One region of the Solibaculum intestinale genome, then DNA from elsewhere that is predicted to be linked to it. Evidence: predicted binding sites of a transcription regulator. Region 1 holds the regulator's gene; each other region holds the start of a gene.
The links. The regulator HrcA, encoded in region 1, represses chaperone genes, less so after heat shock. The targets are predictions, from matches to a motif close to TGTTAGCACTCNNNNNNNNNGAGTGCTAACA.
Positions count from the first base shown of each region.

Region 2: the regulator HrcA is predicted to act here: its motif matches at 4,046-4,076, upstream of htpG (molecular chaperone HtpG).
Region 3: the regulator HrcA is predicted to act here: its motif matches at 2,469-2,499, upstream of WMO26_RS03860 (Hsp20/alpha crystallin family protein).

Region 1 covers NZ_JBBMFD010000014.1:51,797-58,977, reverse strand. The annotation lists gene WMO26_RS08875 (beta-galactosidase) at 1-408, shown strand, start outside; gene WMO26_RS08870 (alpha-N-arabinofuranosidase) at 528-1,991, shown strand; gene WMO26_RS08865 (DUF6171 family protein) at 1,988-2,257, shown strand; gene WMO26_RS08860 (glycosyltransferase family 39 protein) at 2,278-3,768, shown strand; gene hrcA (heat-inducible transcriptional repressor HrcA) at 3,937-4,998, shown strand; gene grpE (nucleotide exchange factor GrpE) at 5,014-5,574, shown strand; gene dnaK (molecular chaperone DnaK) at 5,638-7,181, shown strand, end outside.
Region 2 covers NZ_JBBMFD010000002.1:28,653-35,833, forward strand. The annotation lists gene mltG (endolytic transglycosylase MltG) at 1-295, shown strand, start outside; gene WMO26_RS02370 (phosphoribosylaminoimidazolecarboxamide formyltransferase) at 594-1,769, opposite strand; gene htpG (molecular chaperone HtpG) at 2,094-3,983, opposite strand; gene WMO26_RS02380 (ribosomal maturation YjgA family protein) at 4,198-4,623, shown strand; gene WMO26_RS02385 (TIGR03915 family putative DNA repair protein) at 4,665-5,480, opposite strand; gene WMO26_RS02390 (putative DNA modification/repair radical SAM protein) at 5,459-6,775, opposite strand; gene WMO26_RS02395 (hypothetical protein) at 6,877-7,065, opposite strand.
Region 3 covers NZ_JBBMFD010000004.1:36,989-44,169, forward strand. The annotation lists gene WMO26_RS03845 (response regulator transcription factor) at 1-484, opposite strand, end outside; gene WMO26_RS03850 (patatin-like phospholipase family protein) at 588-1,493, opposite strand; gene WMO26_RS03855 (phosphate-starvation-inducible PsiE family protein) at 1,766-2,221, shown strand; gene WMO26_RS03860 (Hsp20/alpha crystallin family protein) at 2,665-3,090, shown strand; gene WMO26_RS03865 (DUF6514 family protein) at 3,179-3,451, opposite strand; gene WMO26_RS03870 (helix-turn-helix domain-containing protein) at 3,706-4,053, shown strand; gene WMO26_RS03875 (hypothetical protein) at 4,242-4,433, shown strand; gene WMO26_RS03880 (MATE family efflux transporter) at 4,941-6,389, shown strand; gene WMO26_RS03885 (lipocalin-like domain-containing protein) at 6,720-7,181, opposite strand, start outside.

The DNA.
Region 1 (7,181 bases):
TATCGGCATTCCCTGGCGCTTACACCGGTAGAAACCCAGCTCCGTCTGGAAGAGATACCCTGCATGAAGGAAAACGTACGGACCTGGAAGGTAACCATCTCCTGCGAGCCGAAGGGCATTCACGACCTGTTTTTGCAGCTTCATTGGGCCGGCAGCGAGGCGCGGCTTTACTTAGACGGCGCCCTGGCGGCAGACACCTATTACATTGACGGGGTGTGGGACATTGGCTTATCCCGCTTTGAGATCAAAGGGGACACAGATGTGCGCCTGGAAATCACCGCCTACCGGGAAGGGGACGACATTTTCTTTGACTGCCCGCCCAAGCTGGAAAACGGCGTGGCTTGCCGCATCGAGCAAGCGCAGCTTTCCCCGGAATATCAAATCGACCTTTCCCTCATGAGCCTATAAAGGCAAAAAAGGTTTTGGAGCGAGAAAATCTTCTCCCGGTGGCACGGGGACGAAAGGCTCCGGCTCTTTCCAGGTTCTCCTTATAAAAATAACGATTCACACAAAGGATGGATGACACTATGGCGATCCTTACCATCAACGCCGACCAGCCTCAGCACACCATCAACCGCAACCTGTACGGCCAGTTTGCCGAGCACCTGGGCCGCTGTATCTACGAAGGACTTTATGTGGGCGAGAATTCCCAGATTCCAAACCGCAACGGTATGCGCACCGACGTGGTGGAGGCGCTCAAACAAATGAAGATCCCGGTGCTACGCTGGCCGGGCGGCTGCTTTGCGGATACCTACCATTGGAAGGACGGAATCGGACCCAAAGAGTCCCGCAAAAAGATGATCAACGTCCACTGGGGCGGAATGGTGGAGGACAATTCCTTCGGCACCCACGAGTTCTTCGAGCTGTGCAGGCAGCTGGGATGCGAGCCCTATATCAACGGCAACGTAGGCAGCGGCACGGTTCAGGAAATGCAGGAATGGATCGAGTACATGACCTTTGACGGGGTATCCCCCATGGCGAAGCTTCGGGAGGAAAACGGCCGCAAGGAACCGTGGAAGGTAAAGTATTTCGGTGTGGGCAATGAAAACTGGGGCTGCGGCGGCTTCATGCGGCCCCAGTATTACGCAGACCTGTACCGCCGGTTCTCTACCTATTGCCTCAATTATGGGGACAATAAGCTCTATAAAATCGCCTGTGGTCCCAACCGGGGCGATTATGAGTGGACGAGAGTTCTCATGCGGGAAGCGGCCCCTTTTATGGACGGGCTGACGCTGCATTATTACTCCTATAATAAAAAGAACCGGTCTGCCACCCAGTTCGGGGAAGCCGAATGGGCCGAAATGCTCAAAGACGCGGCGGGAATCGAGGAAGAAATCGTCCGGCACACCGCCATCATGGACGAATACGACCCCCAAAACCGCATCGGCCTGCTGGTGGACGAGTGGGGCGCCTGGCACGACGAGGAGCCGGGCACCGTCCGCGGCTTCCTCTACCAGCGCAATACTATGCGCGACGCGGTGCTGGCGGGGCTGTCTCTGAACATTTTCAACCGCCACAGCCGCCGGGTACAGATGGCGAACATCGCCCAGCTGGTCAACGTCCTTCAGGCTCCCATCCTCACCGACGGGGCGAAAATGGTCCGCACGCCCACCTATTACGTAATCGAAATGTACGCCGTCCATCAGGATGCGAAGCTCCTTGACGCGGCGGTGCAGACGCCCGACTATACCTTCGGGGAAATTACCTTGCCCAAGGTAAGCGTTTCCTCCTCCTTGGCGGAGGACGGGGCTGTAAACCTGACTTTGTGCAACCTGAGTCCCAATGAAAGCGAATCGGTTACCTGTGAACTTCGGGGCAAAGCGGTGCAGGAAGCCGCCGGCCGGGTGCTCACGGCACATGCCATGAACGCCGGCAACGATTTTGAGGCGGGCGAAACGGTTAAGCCGATGTCTCTTCCCGTAACCTTAAATGAGGACGTCCTATCCTTCACCCTGCCGGCCAAATCGGTGGCGGTGGTGACGGTCCGATGACCCATCCGGTCCCCTGCCCCCGCTGCCTGGAACGGACGGACGGGGAAGCCTTCCGCCGGACGGTGGAAGAATACGCCGCTTCCCTGCCCGAGGAACGGTGTGTAAGCGACGAGGCCTATCAGGCGAGGCTGAAAGTCTGTCAGAAGTGCGGCGCCCTCTTTGACGGGGCCTGCCGGTACTGCGGCTGTTTCGTGCTGGTGCGGGCAAGAAAGAAGGGCCTGTCCTGTCCGTATCCTGACGGGTCAAAATGGCCCGAATCCATCTGACGACGCAAGGAGGCGGTCTGTTGAATCCGCACACTGCCATCGGTTCTCCCCCGTCCATCCGCTTCGCCCCCTTTCTGGCGGCGACGGGCGGGATTCTCCTTTTGCTCTTTTTCTTCTTCGACCAGAGCCAAATCACCTTGTTTCAAAGCGCCGTCTGGCGGGCCGTGCTGCTGCTTCTGGTAGGGACGGCCGCCTGCGTGGGGGCGGCCCGGTACCTGTCGGGCAAGCTTACCTTGCAGCAGGCGGTGTTTCTCATGCTGGCGGGGGCCTTGTTCCTCCGTATTCTTTACATGGCCGCTACGCCTTATACCATCCGCCAGCACGACGTGGAGGGCTTGGGCGGTCAGGGGCACTTGGGATACATGCAGCTTCTCTGGGAAGAGGGAACCCTTCCTCAGAGCGACGACTGGCAGTTCTACCAGCCGCCCCTTCATCATATAATCTCAGCCCTGTGGGTCAAGGCGGGGCTGCTTTTGGGTTTCTCGGTGGAACGGTGCGTGGAAAACATCCAGCTTCTGACCGTCTTCTACTCCATGGCGATTTTAGTGGTGCTTCAAAAGATTCTCGCCTATTTCCGTCTTTCCCCGGTTTTTCAGCTGTGCGCCCTTCTCTTCGCCGCCTTCCACCCCACCATGCTCTACATGAGCAGCGGCATCAACAACGACATTCTAATGCTCCTGTTCTTCCTGCTTACCGTTTTGTTTACCATCCGGTGGTACTATCGGCAGACCTTCGGCAACATCCTGCTGCTGGCGCTGTGCATCGGGCTTGGCATGATGACCAAGCTCTCCTGCGGCATTGTGGCGATTTTGGTGGCGCCCGTGCTGCTGTATGGGTTTCTCAAATCGAGGAAAAAGGGACGCTTGGTGGGCCAGTTCGCGGCCTTTGGGGCGGTATGCGCGCCGCTGGGGCTATGGTACTCGGTGCGCAATTTTCTGCGCTTCGGCCAGCCCTTCGGCTACGTACCCATGCTGCCGGAGGACAGCTTTCAGTATGTGGGCAACTATTCCGTTTTCCAGCGGCTCTTTTCCCTGCCTTTTGACCAGTTCACCGGCTCTCCCTACGTGTCGGTGGCGGACGATTACAACATCCCCATGTACGTGGTCAAGAACTCCCTCTTCGGCGAGGCCAGCTACCAGGCCCTCGCCCCCTTCGCCTGGGTTCTCGTCTATGCAAACCTGGCGATGCTTTTGCTGATTGCAGCGGCGTTTGTCTATTGCCTTGTCAAAGGGTTCGGTCGGGGCCCTCGGCTCCCGCTGGCCCTGCTTGCCGGGAACGTGCTGCTGCAAGCAGCCTCTTACTTAAACTTCTGCTTTCAAATGCCTCACGCCTGTACCATGGACGTGCGGTATATGGCGTCGGCCATTTTATGCGGCGGGTTCTTCCTGGCGCTGGCCGGGCAAATGATAACCGAGCGGGCGAAACGACCCATCCGCTGGCCCCAGTATGCATGCGTTTTTCTGGTGGGGCTTTTCTCCTTCGGCAGCGCCCTCTTCTATGCCCTTGTTTAAAGAACATGCCAAAGGCGGCCGCCCCATACCGGGGTGGCCGCCTTTTTTCGTTTGTACATAAAGTATTTACAAATGGCCTCTTGACAAAGAAGAACGGGAATGGTAAATTAATACTCAGATTAGCACTCTAAGTTATTGAGTGCTAAAACAGTCTGGAGGTTTGTAACCATGGAGCTTGGTGAGCGCAAATTAAAGGTGCTGTCCGCTCTCATCGAGGCTTACATCAACACGGGCGAACCAGTTGGTTCCAAAGCGTTGCAGGAGGCCCTCGACCGAGCGGTTTCCTCTGCTACCATCCGCAACGACATGGCTGAGCTTTCCGAGCTTGGCCTCTTGGAGCAGCCGCACACCTCGGCTGGGCGGATTCCGTCCCCGAAAGGATACCGGCTGTATATTGACAAGCTTATGTCCCATGCCCCGGTAACAAAGGAAGAGCGCCGGTTTATTGATACAATGCTGGAGGAACACGCCGACGACCCGGAACGGCTTTTGGAAAACGCGTCGCTGGCATTGGCGCAGCTGACCCGGTTTGCGGCATTGTCCACCACCCCGGAAAGCGAGACGGCGGTCATTCTCAAATGCGAGCTGATCGCGGCGGGACGGCGGCTAGCCATCCTTTTACTGGTCACGTCGGCGGGCATGATGAAATCGAAGCTGTTTAAGACCGACACGGACATTACCCCGGAGCTGTGCGAACGGTTTCGCCGGGTGACGGCCGAACATGTCTGCGGCGTGCCCCTGTCGGACATCTGTCTTCCCTTTGTCCAGACGCTGGCCGCGTCTTTAGGGGAACACGCCTTCACCATGACCCCGCTGCTCATCGGCCTGTACGAGACGGCGAGCGAGGCGGCACAGGCGCAGGTACGGCTGGAAGGCCAGGCGAACCTGCTGATCCATCCGGAGTTTGACGGGGAGCACGTACGGCGGCTTATGGAGTTTTTAGCCAAGCGCAAGGAGCTTGCCGAGTTGCTCCATCAATACCACGGAGGCGTGAACGTGGTGCTGGGAAGCGAAAGCCCCACCCCGGAGCTGTCGGGTTCGAGCGTGGTCATCGCCCGGTACCGGCTGGGCAGCCGGGAGGGCGGCACCATCGGCGTCATCGGACCGAGCCGGATGAATTATTCAAAAATCATCCCAAGCCTTGAATATTTCGCCCTGCGTTTAGGCAACCTCCTATCGGAGGACCTGGACGAAGGAGGCGGGTCACAAGCGGATTCACAACAAACATAGAAGGTGGGACGCACATTGAAAAAGAAAGACGCAAAGGCGGAAACGAAGGCCGCGGAAAACGAGACGGTTCAAAACAAAGCGGCGGAAAATCAGGAGCAGGACACGGCGAAGGAGCCTGAGGCGGAAAATCCGTTGCAGGCGCAGGTGGAGCAGCTGCAAAAGGAGCTCAAAGAGCAAAAGGAGCTGCTGCTGCGCACGGCGGCGGAGTACGACAACTACCGCAAACGCACCGCCAAGGAAAAGGACGCTACTTGGAACGACGCGAAGGCGTCGACGGTTGCGGAGTTTCTCCCGGCGCTTGACAATCTGGAGCGGGCGCTGACCGCCCAGGGGGACGCGCAGGACATTAAGAAGGGTGTGGAAATGATCCACAAGCAGTTTCTCGATGCCCTTGCAAAGCTCAAGGTGGAGGAAATCCCCACGGTGGGCGAAACGCTCGACCCGTCCTTGCATCATGCGGTGATGCATGTGGAGGACGAGGAAGCGGGAGACGGCGAAATCGTCGAGTGCTTCCAGAAGGGCTATAAAACCGGCGACCGGGTCATCCGTTACAGCATGGTCAAGGTAGCCAATTAACGTTCGCAGCGTTTTTCATAGATTCACAGATAGAAAATCAAACCGTTTAGGAGGAATTTCAGTATGGCAAAGGTAATCGGCATAGATTTGGGTACGACGAACAGCTGTGTAGCCGTCATCGAGGGCGGCGAACCGGTCGTCATTACCAACGCGGAAGGCGCGCGTACCACCCCGTCGGTGGTGGCGCTTTCTAAGAACGGCGAACGCATGGTGGGCCAGGTGGCAAAGCGCCAGGCCATCACCAACCCTGACCGCACCATCGCTTCCATTAAGAGGGACATGGGCACCAACCGCAAGGTCACCATCGACGGCAAGGCCTATACGCCCCAGGAAATCTCCGCCATGATCCTGCAAAAGCTCAAGGCGGACGCGGAAGCGTACCTGGGCGAGAAGGTATCCGAGGCGGTCATCACGGTTCCGGCTTACTTCTCCGACGCCCAGCGCCAGGCCACCAAGGACGCGGGTACCATCGCGGGCCTGGAGGTCAAGCGCATTATTAACGAACCCACTGCCGCGGCGCTCGCCTACGGCATTGATAAGGAAACCGATCAAAAGGTTATGGTCTACGACCTGGGCGGCGGCACCTTCGACGTGTCTATCATCGAGATGGGCGACGGCGTGCAGGAGGTCCTGGCCACTGCCGGCAACAACCGCCTGGGCGGCGACGACTTCGACCAGCGGGTCATCAACTGGATGGTACAGAACTTTAAGGCGGAAACCGGCGTGGACCTGTCGAATGACAAGATGGCCATGCAGCGATTAAAGGAAGCGGCGGAAAAAGCAAAGATCGAGCTGTCCGGCGTGACCACCAGCCAGATCAACCTCCCCTTCATCACCGCCGACGCCACCGGCCCGAAGCATCTGGACATGACGCTTACCCGTGCCAAGTTCAACGAGCTGACCGCGGATCTGGTGGAAAACACCATGGGCCCGGTTCGCCAGGCCCTCAAGGACTCCGGCCTTTCCGTAAACGAGCTGGATAAGATCCTTCTGGTGGGCGGCTCGAGCCGCATTCCCGCGGTGCAGGAAGCCATCAAGAAGTTCACCGGCAAAGAGCCCTTCAAGGGCATCAACCCCGACGAATGCGTGGCCATCGGTGCGGCGCTCCAGGCAGGCGTTTTGGGCGGCGAGGTTAAGGGCCTGCTGCTTCTGGACGTTACGCCTTTGTCCCTGGGCATCGAGACCATGGGCGGCGTCATGACCAAGGTCATCGACCGCAACACCACCATCCCCACCAAGAAGAGCCAGGTGTTCTCCACCGCTGCCGACGGGCAGACTTCCGTGGAAGTCCATGTTCTGCAGGGCGAGCGCGAGTTCGCCCGTGACAATAAGACCCTGGGCATGTTCCGTCTCGACGGCATCCCGGCCGCGCCCCGCGGCGTGCCGCAGATCGAGGTCACCTTCGACATCGACGCAAACGGCATCGTCCATGTGTCCGCCAAGGACCTGGGCACCGGCAAGGAACAGCACATCACCATCACCTCCAATACCAACATGAGCAAGGACGACATTGAAAAAGCGGTCAAGGACGCCGAGCAGTTCGCAGCGGAAGACAAGAAGCGCCGCGAAGAGGTAGACACGAAGAACGCCGCCGACCAGATGGTGTA
Region 2 (7,181 bases), on a different contig from region 1:
GGTTTTTCATAACCGGCTAGCTATCGGCATGCCCTTGCAGGCGGACGCTACCCGGGAATACGTCAACCGGTATTTGACGCCGGACTATGCGGAAGCCTACAATACCTATAAGTGTGCCGCTCTGCCCGCCGGCCCTATCTGTAATCCCGGCCGCCGGGCGATTAACGCCGCTCTTTACCCGGCGGACACCGGGTATCTCTACTTTGCCACCAGCAGCGATTCGCCGCCCCGGTATGTGTACGCGACCACCTTTGAGGAGCACCAGCAGAATCTCAGAGACCTGGGCCTTCTGTAGCGTTTGGCCCGGCTGCGTTTGTTGGTGCGGGAAAGGCGCTGGCCCTGAACAGCCGCTGCCCCGGCACCCAGATAAAAGGCGTCGTTTGGCCCGCGTTGGACGGAAAAACGCTTACCCGGCAGCGGAAACCGGTGTTCGTTCTTGCGGCAAATACCTGGAATTTCCCGGGTTTTTGCCGTGCCGGAGACATTTCCCCAAGGATTTTTCATGTAAAAAGCAAAAAGGCCCCGGGCAAATCGCCCGGGGCCTCTTTCTCTTATCAGTCACGCGAGTACCATTTGTGTACCGGCTTTCTCCCTTAGTGATGGAACAGCCGCACGCCGGTAAAGGCCATGGTCATGCCGTAGCGGTTGCAGGTGTCGATCACATGGTCGTCCCGGATGGAACCGCCCGGCTGGGCGATGTACCGTACGCCCGAGCGCTTTGCCCGCTCAATGTTGTCGCCGAAGGGGAAGAACGCGTCCGAGCCCAGCGAAACGCCCGACAGGGTCTCAAGCCAAGCTTTCTTTTCCTCCTGGGAAAAGGGCACGGGCTTCTCGGTGAAGAATTCCTCCCATTTTCCGTCCGCCAACACGTCCATAGAGTCGTCGGACAGGTAAACGTCAATGGTGTTGTCCCGGTCGGGACGGCGAATGTCCGCCTTGAAGGGAAGGGCCAGCACCTTGGGATGCTGCCGCAGATACCAGATGTCCGCCTTGTTGCCCGCCAGGCGGGTGCAGTGGATGCGCGACTGCTGCCCCGCGCCGATGCCGATGGCCTGCCCGTCCTTGGCGTAGCAGACGGAGTTGGACTGGGTGTATTTCAAAGCGATCAGAGCCACGATCAGGTCCCGCTTCGCCTCGGCGGGCAGCTCCTTGCTGCCGGTCACGATGTTTGTAAGCACGCTTTCCTCTATACGCAGCTCGTTGCGCCCCTGCTCGAAGGTGATGCCGTATACGTCCTTGTGTTCGATGGGATCGGGCCGATAGTTTTCGTCCATCTGCAGAATGGTATAATTCCCCTTGCGCTTTCCTTTGAGAATGGCAAGCGCTTCGTCGGAATAGCCGGGCGCGATGATCCCGTCGGATACTTCCCGGGCAATCAGGGCCGCCGTCTCTTTGTCACAGGGGTCGGAGAGGGCGATAAAGTCCCCGTAAGAGGACATCCGGTCGGCCCCTCTGGCTCTCGCGTAGGCGCAGGCAAGCGGGGAAAGGGGAAGATCGTCCACAAAGTAAATCTTCTTGAGCGTGTCGCTTAGGGGCAGAGCCAGCGCCGCGCCGGCAGGGCTGACATGCTTAAAGGACGCGGCGGCCGCGATACCGGTGGCCTCCTTTAGCTCGTGCACCAGCTGCCAGGAGTTGAGCGCGTCGAGAAAGTTGATGTAACCGGGCCGGCCGTTTAACACCGTCACCGGCAGCTCCCCGTGCTTGACGAAAATCCGTGCGGGCTTCTGATTGGGATTGCAGCCGTACTTGAGTTCCAACTGCGTCGCCATAGGCAATCCATCCTTTCTGATTCGACAAATTCCATTGTTTTTATTATAGCACGGTTTTTCCCTGATACAATGCGAAAGCGCCCCAAACCGGTTGGGCAATCTAAACAAAGAATCTAGGCGGCTGCCCGGCAGGACATTCGCACTAAGCAGACAAGACTCTGGACCATGTGCCGGATCTCCTGCCGCAGGGAACACAGGAGGCGGTTGTGTGCCCAGCTGTGGAAGCGGGGCATTACCTTTTTTCGATTTCGGCTTCCTTACTGCCGAAAGGAAAGCAACGCATACAAAAAGGCCCGCGGCGAACGCCGTGGGCCGGGCTTTTGATTATTGATCCGCCATCAGCGAACAAACCAGGTTCGAATATGCTACCGGATCCTCGATGGGGAACCCTTCGATGAGCAAAGCCTGGTCGTAAAGCAGGGCGGCGTAATCCTTGAGCTTCTCCTTGTCCGTCTCGTACAGGCGGGTCAGGGTAGCGAAGATGGGATGGCCTTCGTTGATTTCCAGCACCCGTTCCGCCTTCACCTTCTCGTCAGTGGGCATGGCATTCAGCACCTTCTCCATCTCCAAAGAAAGCTCCCCGTCGCTGGAAAGGCACACCGGGTGGGACTTCAGCCGCTTGGATGCCCGTACCGCCTTCACCTTGCCGGCCAGCGCTTCGCCCATAAAGGTGAAAAGCTCCCGGCTTTCCTTCTCCTGGGCCTCGTCCTCCTTCTTTTCTTCCTCGGTTTCCTCAAACCCAAGGTCCCCGGCGGACACCGACTTGAATTCCTTCCCGTCGAACTCATGAAGCACCTTGAGTGCAAACTCATCCACATTTTCCGTCAGGTACAAGATTTCGTACCCCTTGTCTTTGACCAGCTCCGTCTGGGGCAGCCGGTCGATTTTTTCCACCGTGTCGCCGCAGGCGTAGTAGATGAACTTCTGGTCCTCCTTCATCCGCTCGACATATTCCTTGAGCGTAACGAGCTTTTTCTCCGCAGAAGAGTAGAATTCCAGCAGGTCCTTAAGCAGCTCCTTATGGGTGCCATAGTCGTTATAAACGCCGAATTTCAGCTGCAAGCCAAAGTTCTTGAAAAACGCGTCGTATTTCTCCCGGTCGTTTTGCTGCATGGAAAGAAGCTCGCTCTTGATCTTCTTTTCCAAGCGGGAGGCGATGATTTTCAGCTGCCGGTCATGCTGGAGCATCTCCCGGGAAATATTCAGAGAAAGGTCCTGGGAATCCACTAGGCCCTTGACGAAGCTGAAATAATCAGGCAGAAGGTCCGCGCACTTTTCCATGATCAGCACGCCGTTTGCGTAAAGCTGCAACCCCTTTTCGTATTCCTTGGTATAATAGTCGAAAGGCGTGCGAGCCGGGATGAAAAGAAGGGCCGTATAGGTCGCCGTACCCTCGGTGCTTGAACGGATGACCCGGGCGGGATCGGTAAAGTCGAAGAACTTCTCCTTATAGAACTGGTTGTAGTCGTCCTCGGTGACCTCTGCCTTGGTTTTTCTCCAGATGGGTACCATGCTGTTGACCGTTACCTCTTCCGTGTACGTTTCGTATTCGCCCTCGCTGCCCTCCTTGGGCCTGCTCTTCTCCACCATCATTTTGATGGGGTAGCGGATGTAGTCGGAATACTTCTTGACGATCCCCTGAATGCGGTAGGAATCCAGATACTCGTCGTAGTCTTCCTCCTCCCGATTTTCCAGGATGTGCAGGATAATCGTCGTGCCGTAGGAATCTTTTTGGCATTCCTCGATGGTATACCCGTCGGCCCCCTCGGACTCCCACTTATAAGCCGTGTCCGACCCGTAGGGTCGGCTGATTACCGTCACCTTGTCGCTGACCATGAAGGCCGAATAAAAGCCTACGCCAAACTGGCCGATGATGTCAATGTCCTCCTTGGCCTCGTTTTCCTGCTTGAAGGCCAGGGACCCGCTTTTGGCGATAACGCCCAGGTTGCTTTCCAGCTCTTCCTTGGTCATGCCGCAGCCGTTGTCGGAAATGGTCAGCGTGCGGGCTTCCTTGTCCAGGTCAATGCGGATTTCAAAGGCAGCACTGTCCACCTTTACGTTCTCCTCGGTGAGAGAGCGGTAATGGAGCTTATCAATGGCGTCGCTGGCGTTGGAAATGAGCTCGCGCAGGAAAATCTCCTTGTGGGTGTAGATGGAGTGAATCATCAGGTCCAAGAGCCGCTTGGATTCCGCCTGAAACTGTTTGACTTCCATGAAAACGTCCTTCCTTTCGATGGGTTCTTTTTATCCGGCGAATAATGCCATTTTGATTTTAAAATTAGCACTCATTATCATAGAGTGCTAATCTATGATAATACCAAATTCATGAAATTGCAAGCTTTTTTCTGTGAACGTTTTGTGACCACCCGCTTCCCAAACCTGCGGTTTCGTGGTATGATACTCCCTGCAAACGAAAGGGGACTCTTCGATGAAACGAAATCGTATTCTATATGCCGTCCTGGCGGCGGCCTGCATCGGGCTGGGGCTTGCTTCCCGGGCCTTCCGGGCAGACCTGCCCGCGTTTTTGGGCGAGTACGGGGGAGACACCATCTGGGCCATGATGGTCTACTTCCTTTTTGCCGTCTTATTGGCGCGAAAACCCGTGTGGCTCGTATCCCTGTGCGCTCTGGTCTTTTCCTATGGGATTGAGTTTTCCCAGATATATCACGCGCCTTGGATTGACTCTGTGCGCGCCACTACCCTGGGAGGGCTGGTGCTGGGCCAGGGCTTCTTAGTCAGCGACCTGATTTGTTACGCGGCGGGCATCCTTATCGCTTTGCTGATCGACACACTCATCGAAGGCATCCGCCGGCGCAATACCCCGCCCAAACGGCAAAACCGCTATATCAAATGAAAAAATGCCTTCTTGCAGCTGCAAGGAGGCATTTTTGTGCGTTATTCTCCATTCAGCGCCCGCCGCCCCGCCAAAGGCGCGTCGTTTCGCCGAAGCCCCGGCTTTCGCTCCCGGCAGAACTCGGTCATCTCCTCCCAGTACCGCTTCGGCATGTGGTTTACACGGCATTTGGGGTTATACCGCCCCTCAATGGCGATGGCGTCATAGTATTCGCACCACAGGTCCCGGTATTTTTGCTCTTCCTCGTCCGGGTCGTTTCGCTCGAAGGAATCCACCGGCACAATGGCCCACTGGCCCGGCCGGTAGACGAGGGCCATGCCGTGGGTCTCGTCGTAAATGAGGAACGCCTCCTCCGGATACCGGTCGATAAAATGAGGGGCAATCAAAGGCAGCACCTGGTTTAAAGGTTTGATGACGCTGGTGAGCACCTTGCCGGACACCGAGAAGCGGACAAACTGCTTGTACCGGTGGCTTTCGTTGTAAAGATGCCGCTGGGCCTTCAAAAGAGCCGCCACCGTGTCGTGCGTCAAATGGCGCATCACGTTCGGGCCCATGTCAAACCCCAGCTGCACAAACCGGAGCATAAAAAGCTCCTTTTGCTCCAGAAAGGTCAAAAACGCGTGCTCCAATAGGGTCATCCCCTCCCAGGACAGCTTCTTGGGGATGGCCCGCCGCACCCGTTCGGCCTTCTTAGAGTCGGTCTCAATGGAGCGCACCGGGGAAAGGGTCATCTGGGGCGAACAAAAGGGCCGCACATCAGCGGGCGTCTCCTTGCGCCGAAAGCTTTCGAACACGCAGCAGAAAAAGCCGTCCAGCGTCCCGTCGTACTCGTACACTACATCCCCGCCCGCAAACATGTCACCGCCTCCCTTCCTCCGATACGCCCCTGGGAAAAGAGGCTCAGCTGCTCGTACTGCTCGGCCGACTGCCCCCGCAGGTATTCCACCCCCTGCTGGGAGATGAGGCTGCGCAGAATGCCGTCTTGGGTGATGCGAAGCCCGTCGTTGAGCTTGCCGTTTACCGTGATGAAATACTGCGCCCGCTTGAGCACCACCCCGATCTTCTTAAGCCCCTCGTAGCTTAAAGGCCCTACCCGCCGGGCCGCCAGAATCCGCTTCGCGCTGTTGACCCCAATGCCCGGCACCCGCAAAAGCTCCTCGTAGTCTGCTTTCCCCACCTCCACCGGAAACCGGTCCATGTGGGACAGCGCCCAGTTGCACTTGGGGTCGATAAGCGGGTTAAAGCTGGGGTTTGCCTCGTCGAGCAGTTCGTGGGCCTCGAAGCCGTAGAAACGAAGGAGCCAGTCGGCTTGGTAAAGCCGGTGCTCCCGCAAAAGAGGCGGGGGCGTGTCCGCCGCCGGCAGCAAGGGGTTGGAGGACACCGGCATGTACGCCGAAAAAAACACCCGCTTGAGCTTATACTTCTTATATAGAGCGCTGCTCAGAGAGAGAATCTGGTAATCGGTTTCCCCGCTGGCCCCCACAATCATCTGCGTACTCTGCCCGGCAGGGGCGAACTTCGGCGCGTGCCGGTACTGCACCAAATCCCGCCGGTTTTCCTGAAGCTTGCCGGTGATGAACCCCATGGGCTTTAGGATGGAGGTTTTCGACTTGTCCGGCGCCAGAAGGGACAGGCTCTTTTCGCTGGGCAGCTCAATGTTCACGCTCATCCGGTCCACCAGCAGCCCGAGCCTCGTAAGCAGCGCGTGATCCGCGCCCGGGATGGCCTTCGCGTGGATGTAGCCGTAAAAATGGTATTCATTTCGCAGGATCTGAACGGTTTTGATAAACTGCTCCACCGTATCGTCCGGGCTTTTGCGGATGCCGGAGCTCAAAAACAGCCCCTCAATGTAGTTTCGCCGGTAGAACTGCATGGTCAAATCCGCAAGCTCCCGGGGCGTGAAGGCTGCCCGTGGAACCGGGTTGCTGCGCCGGTTGACACAGTAGGCGCAGTCGAATATGCAGCAGTTGGTCATGAGCACCTTCAGAAGGGAAACGCACCGCCCGTCCGCCGAGAAGGTGTGGCAGATGCCGCAGCTCACGGCGCTGCCCATACCGTGGGACCCGTTTTCCCGGTCCACGCCGCTGGAAGTGCAGGCCACGTCGTATTTGGCGCCGTCGGTGAGGATTTTGAGCTTGTCGAACAGATCCAAGACGATCCCTCCTTATGAGGATAGTATACGATAAAACATATGTTCTAGTCAAGGAAATTCGAACAAATATTCGGAATTAGCGGGTGAAAATACGCCGCCGCTTACCCATGGGGGAATCCCTTCGCTTCTTCCAGATGCTCGAGTGCAAAGGCGACGCATTGGTTTACCAGCTGGTTGAAGGAAACGTTGTATTGATAGCTCAGTTGCATCAGCCGGTCGTAATAATCCTGTCTGAACCGGATGGTGGATGCGATCCGCTCTTTGGTTGCCTCAATTCGAAAGCCGTCCATCGCCATTGCATCCTTTCTTAATGATTTTCTTTATTATAGTGAGCATGTTCGAAAAAGGTAATGTGCAAAATTGTAATCATTTTGTGGTATGAAAAATAGTACCATCCAAATTCTTT
Region 3 (7,181 bases), on a different contig from region 1:
CCAAAATCAGGTATTCCCGCTTTGTCAGGCTGACCGGCTCCTCCCCCACCTTCACTTCAAAGGTGGAGGGATTTAGAGTGATGTCCTTGAAATGAAACACCCTGCCCACCGGACGGGCGTTGTTGCGCCGCAGAAGCGCCTCAATGCGGGCAAGCAGCTCATCGGTATGAAAAGGCTTGGTCACATAATCGTCCGCACCGCTTTTGAGCACCTGAATTTTCGTGCGGGTGTCGTCCTTAGCAGACACGGCGATCACCGGTACATCCGAGCTGTGCCGGATCCGGGCGAGCACCTCTTCCCCGGGGATGCCCGGCAGCATCAGGTCCAGAAGCACCAGATCATATGCATTTTTCTCCATCAGCAAAACCGCCTCGGTCCCCGAATAGGCCGGCTGGACGGCATATCCGTTTTGAGTGAGGAGATCACAGAGCATATTGCTGATGTCGGCATCGTCTTCCACGAGCAGAATGGATGTTTTGCGCATACGTTTATTCGGCTCCCACTTTTATTGCAATCAATTTTGTTCCTAGTGTACCATATTTTTTTCAAAAGTTCTACTAGGCCTTCCACCCTTTTTCCGATTCTCTTTAGCGCGCCATTTTTATCTCCCGTTCCCCGCCGCCTGCCTGAAGCGAAAAAAGCGCGCGGATGGTGGGGATCATCCGGCTAGTCGCCTCGTATCCCGCCTGCACGCAGGCCTCCATCTGGGAAAAGGTCAGCAGACCCGCATCTTCGGGCAATGCCGGCTTGAGTAGAAGACGTTCCCCTCTCGTTTTGCATTCCCGAAGGTTATCCTGCAAAATCCCCAGCGAGTGGGAGGCCACCTCCAGAATGTCGATATGCGCGGGGCACTGATAGCTTCCGGAAATGTCCACCGCCAGCACGTTTTCTTCCCCTGCCGCCACCAGCAGATCCACCGGTAGGATATCCACCACGCCCCCGTCCACCAGACGGCGTTTGCCGATTGCCTTGGGCCGGAACACAGCGGGCACGGCCGCGCTGGCACGCATGGCTTCGCTGAGCGTAGCCTCGTTTTCCCACGTTACGCCCCGCATGGGACGGACGCCGAACAGGCTGTTGGTGTAGGATATCACCAGGCCGCTGATTAAGTCTACCGCCGGGATGACCGTACGCATGGAAAGCTGACAGAGCTTTTTTCCTTCGGTGAGGGTATCCAGATAGCGCTCGAGCCGATTCCCTTTGAGAAAGCCGGACAGGGACAAGGGCCTGCGGCTGAGAAACTGTCCAAGGGCCAGGAGGATGTCGCCATAGGCTGGGTCGACGAGCAGCATGCCTTTTTTCGACAGTTCCTCCACCACCTCATGCAGCTCTTTTGCGGTAAAGCCCGCTGCGTAAAGGCCTGCCACGATGCCTCCGGCGCTTGCGCCGGACACCGCGTCCGGCCTAAGTCCGTTTTCTTCCAGCGCCATCAAAACCCCCACATGAGCCGCTCCCCGTGTTCCGCCTCCAGCAAACGCCATTCCAAAAGACACGATGTATTCCCCCTTTTTGTTTCTATTGGAGTATATTCGCCATTCCTCACAAGTATGGCTTTGTTCACAAGGTTGCACGAAGAGGCGATGGGGAATATTGCTGTGTTTTTGGTCTGGGCAGCGGCGGAGGCCCTTTTTTCATAGGCCGTGTTTGAAACGATTGGGCGCCCGTTTCAAGTTTTTTCTGCTCTTTTTCTTTTTCCTTGCATTTTCGCTTGTCACCCACTGCGCTATACGGTACAATAATTCTATTAAAAGTTGGAGGGAACGCGATGAAAAACTGGCTCAACAAGTGGATCACCCGGCTCGCCGGCTTTATCGAAATTGCCGTATCCATTCTCATCCTAATCAGCATCCTGCTGGCTTCGGTTTCCTTGGTCCAGGAGATGGGCCTTTTTGACGGCAAGCTGCTGACGGTGGACACCTTCGAAGGCTTCCTAGGCCATGCTCTGGCGCTGGTCATCGGTCTGGAATTTATCAAAATGCTTATCAAACACACGCCCGGCGCCGCCATCGAAGTGCTTCTGTACGCCATCGCCCGCCAGATCATCGTGTACCACACCACGACCCTGGAAACTCTGATCGGCATCCTGGCGGTTGCGGGGATTTTCGCCATTCGCAAGTTCCTTTTTGTGCGCACCTTCGACGACAAACCAAAGGGGCAAGCAAATTCGGACAAGGTAGAATCTCTCTCGGAGGAATCGGAGGAGGAGCCTGGCGAGTCTTAACACAATCTTCACCGGGCCAAACCGGGAAATAACACTGCGTTTATCTCTCTTATGCTATACTCAGAACTGCAAAGAGAGGTGAGCGGTATGTCCACGTTATTGATTCTGGCAAGCGTTTTCGTCCTGGCCGGGGTGCCGGCGGGATTGCTGTTGTTCTTCCGCTATTTGCTCAAACGCTGCCATTAAAGACCAATATGGTCTTATTACCGGGATGGGCTTGTGTTCCATCCCGTTTTTTTCTCGCCCAAATTAGCACTCTCAATAGGAGAGTGCTAATTTTAACAGATATTTCATATTTTATCTTATGTTTTGTCATAACCGGCTCCTATAATGAAAGCTGTTGAAAGGAAAGAAAGCAAAGGAAGGCGAATCCAATGTTTCCTGAGAAAACGAACTGACATCCCGCATTCTTTCACAACTCGTTAACCATAGGAGGGATTTGTATGTTTGATCTGATGCCTTTTGGACACAATGAAAAGAGCCTGTTCGATTATCTGGACAACTTTGAACGCAGCTTCTTCGGCGACGCCTTTGGCGGCAGTGTTTCGCAGTTTCGCACCGATATTGTAGACAAGGGCGATAAATACATCCTTCAAGCAGAGCTTCCCGGTTTCGCAAAGGAAGACATCCACATCGACGTGGACGGGGATTATTTGGTCATCCACGGGGAGCACAACGCCCAGGTGGAGGAAAACCATCATAAGTTCGTCCGCAAGGAGCGCCGCTACGGTTCCTTCTCCAGAAGCTTCAACATTGCCAACGTCAAAGCGGACGCTATTTCCGCTTCTTATCAAAACGGCATTCTTGAGCTTACGCTTCCCAAGAAGGAGGAAACGCCTCCGCCCACCCGCCAAATTGATATCAAATAAAATCAAGGAAAAGGCCCTGGAAAAAGATTTTTCCAGGGCCTTTTGTAACAGGAAAGAGCCGCCCAAGCATTTCGGCGGCTCTTTCCTGTTACAGGGCTGCTTGCTCGGCGAAAAAGTTGTCAATGGCGTCAAATACATGTATGGTTTCAAGACCAAGCTCGTTGCATTTCTGCGCCAAAATTTCCACCTGTGCGCGGTCTAAGGAAATGTCCGCAATCCTTGTCTGCCTTCCGTCCTCTTCCCGGTAGGCAAGCCCATAGGACCGATATGTTCCCAATTCCTCTGAAGTCATCTCATTTTCACATACGGTGTACCTGTGCATCTTATTTGATTCCTCCTTGCTAAATTCCCCCCGGAACATTATAGACCTGTAATTTGCAAAATACAATATTTTTTACTAATAATTCCAAATAAAATTATAAAAGATTTGAAACTGATTTTCATGTAAAAACATCCCTTTTTTCTTTTCTTCTTTCTTTAAAAACGATTGTATTTCATAAAAATTACGATTGGCGTTCTTTTTAGGCGCAAGAGTATTTTTTATTTTGTCGCTTATACTATAATACTTTGTGAAATATCAGAATATAGCGTATGATGACTCCAGGTGGTGATATCATGTCGAATACGGACATCAACCTTTCCGTTGGAAAACATATCCGAAAACTTCGCATGCAGCGTGGATGGAGTCAAGAAGAATTGGCATACCAATCTAAGCTGACCAGCGCGCATTTGGGGCACATTGAGCGGGGCGAACAGAATCCAACTTTGGAAACCCTCAGTAAAATCGCGGGTGGGCTTCAGGTTGAAATCCAGGATCTTTTCAATCATACCAATGCTTCTATCCATAATTCGTCGAATTTGCAGTGGGCCTGGTTTCAGAGAAGGCTGGAGAGATTGCCCCTTGAGCAACAGAACGAAGTGCTACGTATCTTGTCCTTATTGTTCGACATGCTGGAAAAATAGATTGTTTCTTTCGGGCGGACCGTTTGTTTGCGGTCTGCCTTTTTAAGCGGCAGCCGCCAGAAACGCCGCCCTGGCCTTTCTCTATCTTTCCCCTATGCTTGTCACTCATTTTCCTTTTCGCGCATAGGCTGGTAATGGTCTTTTTCGTACCCTCCGGTACAAGTTTCAATGAGGGGAGGTTTGTTTCCTTGAACATCATTCATTGCAACAATCCGCAGGAGAATCCCATTCCGGGCTGGATGCAAAATCCCGCGAGGGCTTCTATGCTGATTCTCAATCAAAGCGGCGGCCGGCTGATCCCCCAGGGGTCAGCTATGTATCAGAACGCTTCTTCTTTTTATCCGTCCTTCTATCTTCCAAGCCAAGCGAATTTCCAGTAAACTTCGGGCCTTCCGGATTTCCCCCGGAAGGCCCCTTTCTTTCATTTTGGTCCGTGTAAGGCGCCGCATCGCGTTCGCAGCCAGCCGCCAGTAATGAGACCCGGCTATGCCGTTTGCTGTGCGGTCTTCTTTCGTTTTCCGGGCCATTGGGTACGGGATCCCAAAAATTTTTGCGCATGGTAGGAAAGAAAGCAAAGTTCTGCTATACTAAAGAAAAACCCGGTTTAACGGCCGCGTAACTTCCGCCAAAGAGGGACCTATCCACGTGTCCGACGGAGGCGCATGGCGGGCAACGAACAAGGTCGAATTTTTCCGCTAAGTGCAAAAGCGTGCCGGCAAACTTGGAAACGGCAATCAGAGAGGAAGGAATCCAGATGAAACTACCCATTGATGTGCTCCATGCAGGGCCTGAACAAGGCGGCCAACTGCATGGAGAAACCAAAACGGCCGCCTGAATGCTTCAGACTCTGCCTTTGACCATCCCAATCAAAAGGAGCAGAGTCAACTATGAAATCAATCCATCGAAATCAAATCCATTCCAACGGGCAGCAGCCAAAGCGCCCGTTTGGTTTCTTCAAAAAGGAACGAAAAAAAACGGACAAGGATGTGTCTTGCGCCGTTTTGGACCTAACCAGCGGCAGCGTGCCAAAGCAGCTCATTCGCTTTACCATCCCGCTGCTGTTATCGAACCTGTTGCAGGGATTTTACAGCATGGTGGACATGGCGGTGGTGGGCCAGTTCGTGGGCAGCGCGGGGCTTGCCGCGGTGAGCAACGCCGCTCAGCTGAGCTTTGTTATCAATGCCGTGGGCATGGGAATCACCATGGGCGGAACAGTTCTGGTTGCGCGATGCAAGGGCGCCGGGGACGTACCGGGGCAAAAACGCGCCGTCGAAACCTTATTCGCCATGACGATGGCGGCCGCCCTTGTGATGACGGTCCTCAGCCTTCTCTTCTACCGGCAGGCCTTCTCCCTGCTGGGCGTTCCCCAGCCCGCTATGCAGGACGCCGACGCTTACATGGAAATTCTCTGCGCGGGAACGGTCTTCGTCTTCGGCTACAATATGGTGGTGGCGGTCCAGCGGGGGCTGGGAGACGCCAAACGCCCGCTTTACTTCGTCCTGCTGGCTTCCGTTCTCAACATCGTGCTGGACCTTCTGCTAGTGGGCGGGCTGCATCTGGGAACCCCGGGCGCGGCGGCGGCCACCATTGCCTCTCAGGCAGTATCCTTTCTGGCGGCTGCGGGTTACCTGCGCAGGCAGGAAGGGGATCTGTTTAATTTTCGCGTCAAGCGAATCCGCATCGGCAGACAGGAGGCTCTGACCATATTGCGCGTCGGGCTTCCCAGCGCCGCACAGACGGCGGTGGTCAATCTGTCCTACCTGCTGGTTACCGGCATGTTAAACCAGTTTGATGTGACGGTCGCTGCGGCGGCAGGCGCGGGGCTGAAAATCAATACCTTCGCGGGCATGTTCAGCTGGGCGGTGGGGTCGGCGGTGACCACCATGGTCAGTCAAAATCTGGGAGCGAAAAAAACGGAGCGAGCGGAGAAGGCCTGTAAAAGCGGACTTCTCCTGGCGATGGGAGCTACTGCTTTGGTAGCACTCCTGGTGAACCTAACGGCCCGTCCTCTGCTGGGCATATTCGATTCGGACCCGGCGGTGATCGAGGAAGGAGTGCGGTATCTTCGCATCTGCTGTTCCTTTAACGCGCTTTTTTATGGGGCCATGTACGTATTCGACTCCTTCGCCACCGGGGCGGGCAGCGCGGGGCTTGCCTTTGCCAACGCCTGTCTGGACGCCGTCGGCATGCGGCTTTTGCTTTGCTGGCTGCTGGGCTTCTGGCTGAGCCTAGGCGTGGAAGGCATCTATTGGGGGCAGGCGCTTTCCTCTGTCCTTCCCGCTGTGATGGGCGGGATCTACTTTCTGTGCGGGCGATGGAAACAAAAGGCGCTTTGAGCAGCTTTGGCTGAGGGCGTGTTTGTCTGGAACAGGGCCGAAACGCCCTTTTATAGGAAGGATTGGCCGTCTGTTCGCGCGGCAAAGGCTCAAAATAGAACAACCAGCAGGACCGCCGGCGTTTTCCATTACGCCGGCGGTCCTTCGTAAATGCCGTCTGTGTGAAACGGGCGATGCCTTTTTCCTGTTTTAGGGCGCAAACGTGCAGAACTGGCCGTTTGGCTTGCTTACGGCGGCGCGTTTGACCGGTTTGCTTGGGGCATACAAACGAAAAGGGCGGGATTTCTCCCGCCCTTTTGCCGCTTACTCCAATAAGCGTTGGAATTTTGCTTAGCCGATCTTGGTGATCTCAATGGAGCCGATACGGCCGCTCATAGCCGATCCGCCATAAGCCTGGGCATAAGCCGCCGCTTCCTCAGCGTCGCCCCAGATGGTGATCGTCAGCTTGCCGTCGGTCACTTCCACGTTATAGGTGTTCGGGCCGCCGTAGTTATCCGAAGCAACGCCTTCGGGCGTAACTTGGGTATGTATGTCGTCCTTGTTGTCCTGGAAGTAGAAGTGGGTGGTGTTGATGGAATCCTTCGCGCCGGTGTACATAAAGACACGATAGGTGCCGTTGGGCAGGTCTACCATGAACTTATATTCCGCGCCGCCTTCCGCGTACACAAAGTCGCAGATCTTCGCGCCGCCCGCCGCGGTCTTATAGGAATTGATCTCGCGGTCAAAACCGTACGCCTGGAGAAGTTCCAGCTTCTTGTTGTAGACGGTCTTCTCGGTCATCTGGGTGAAGCC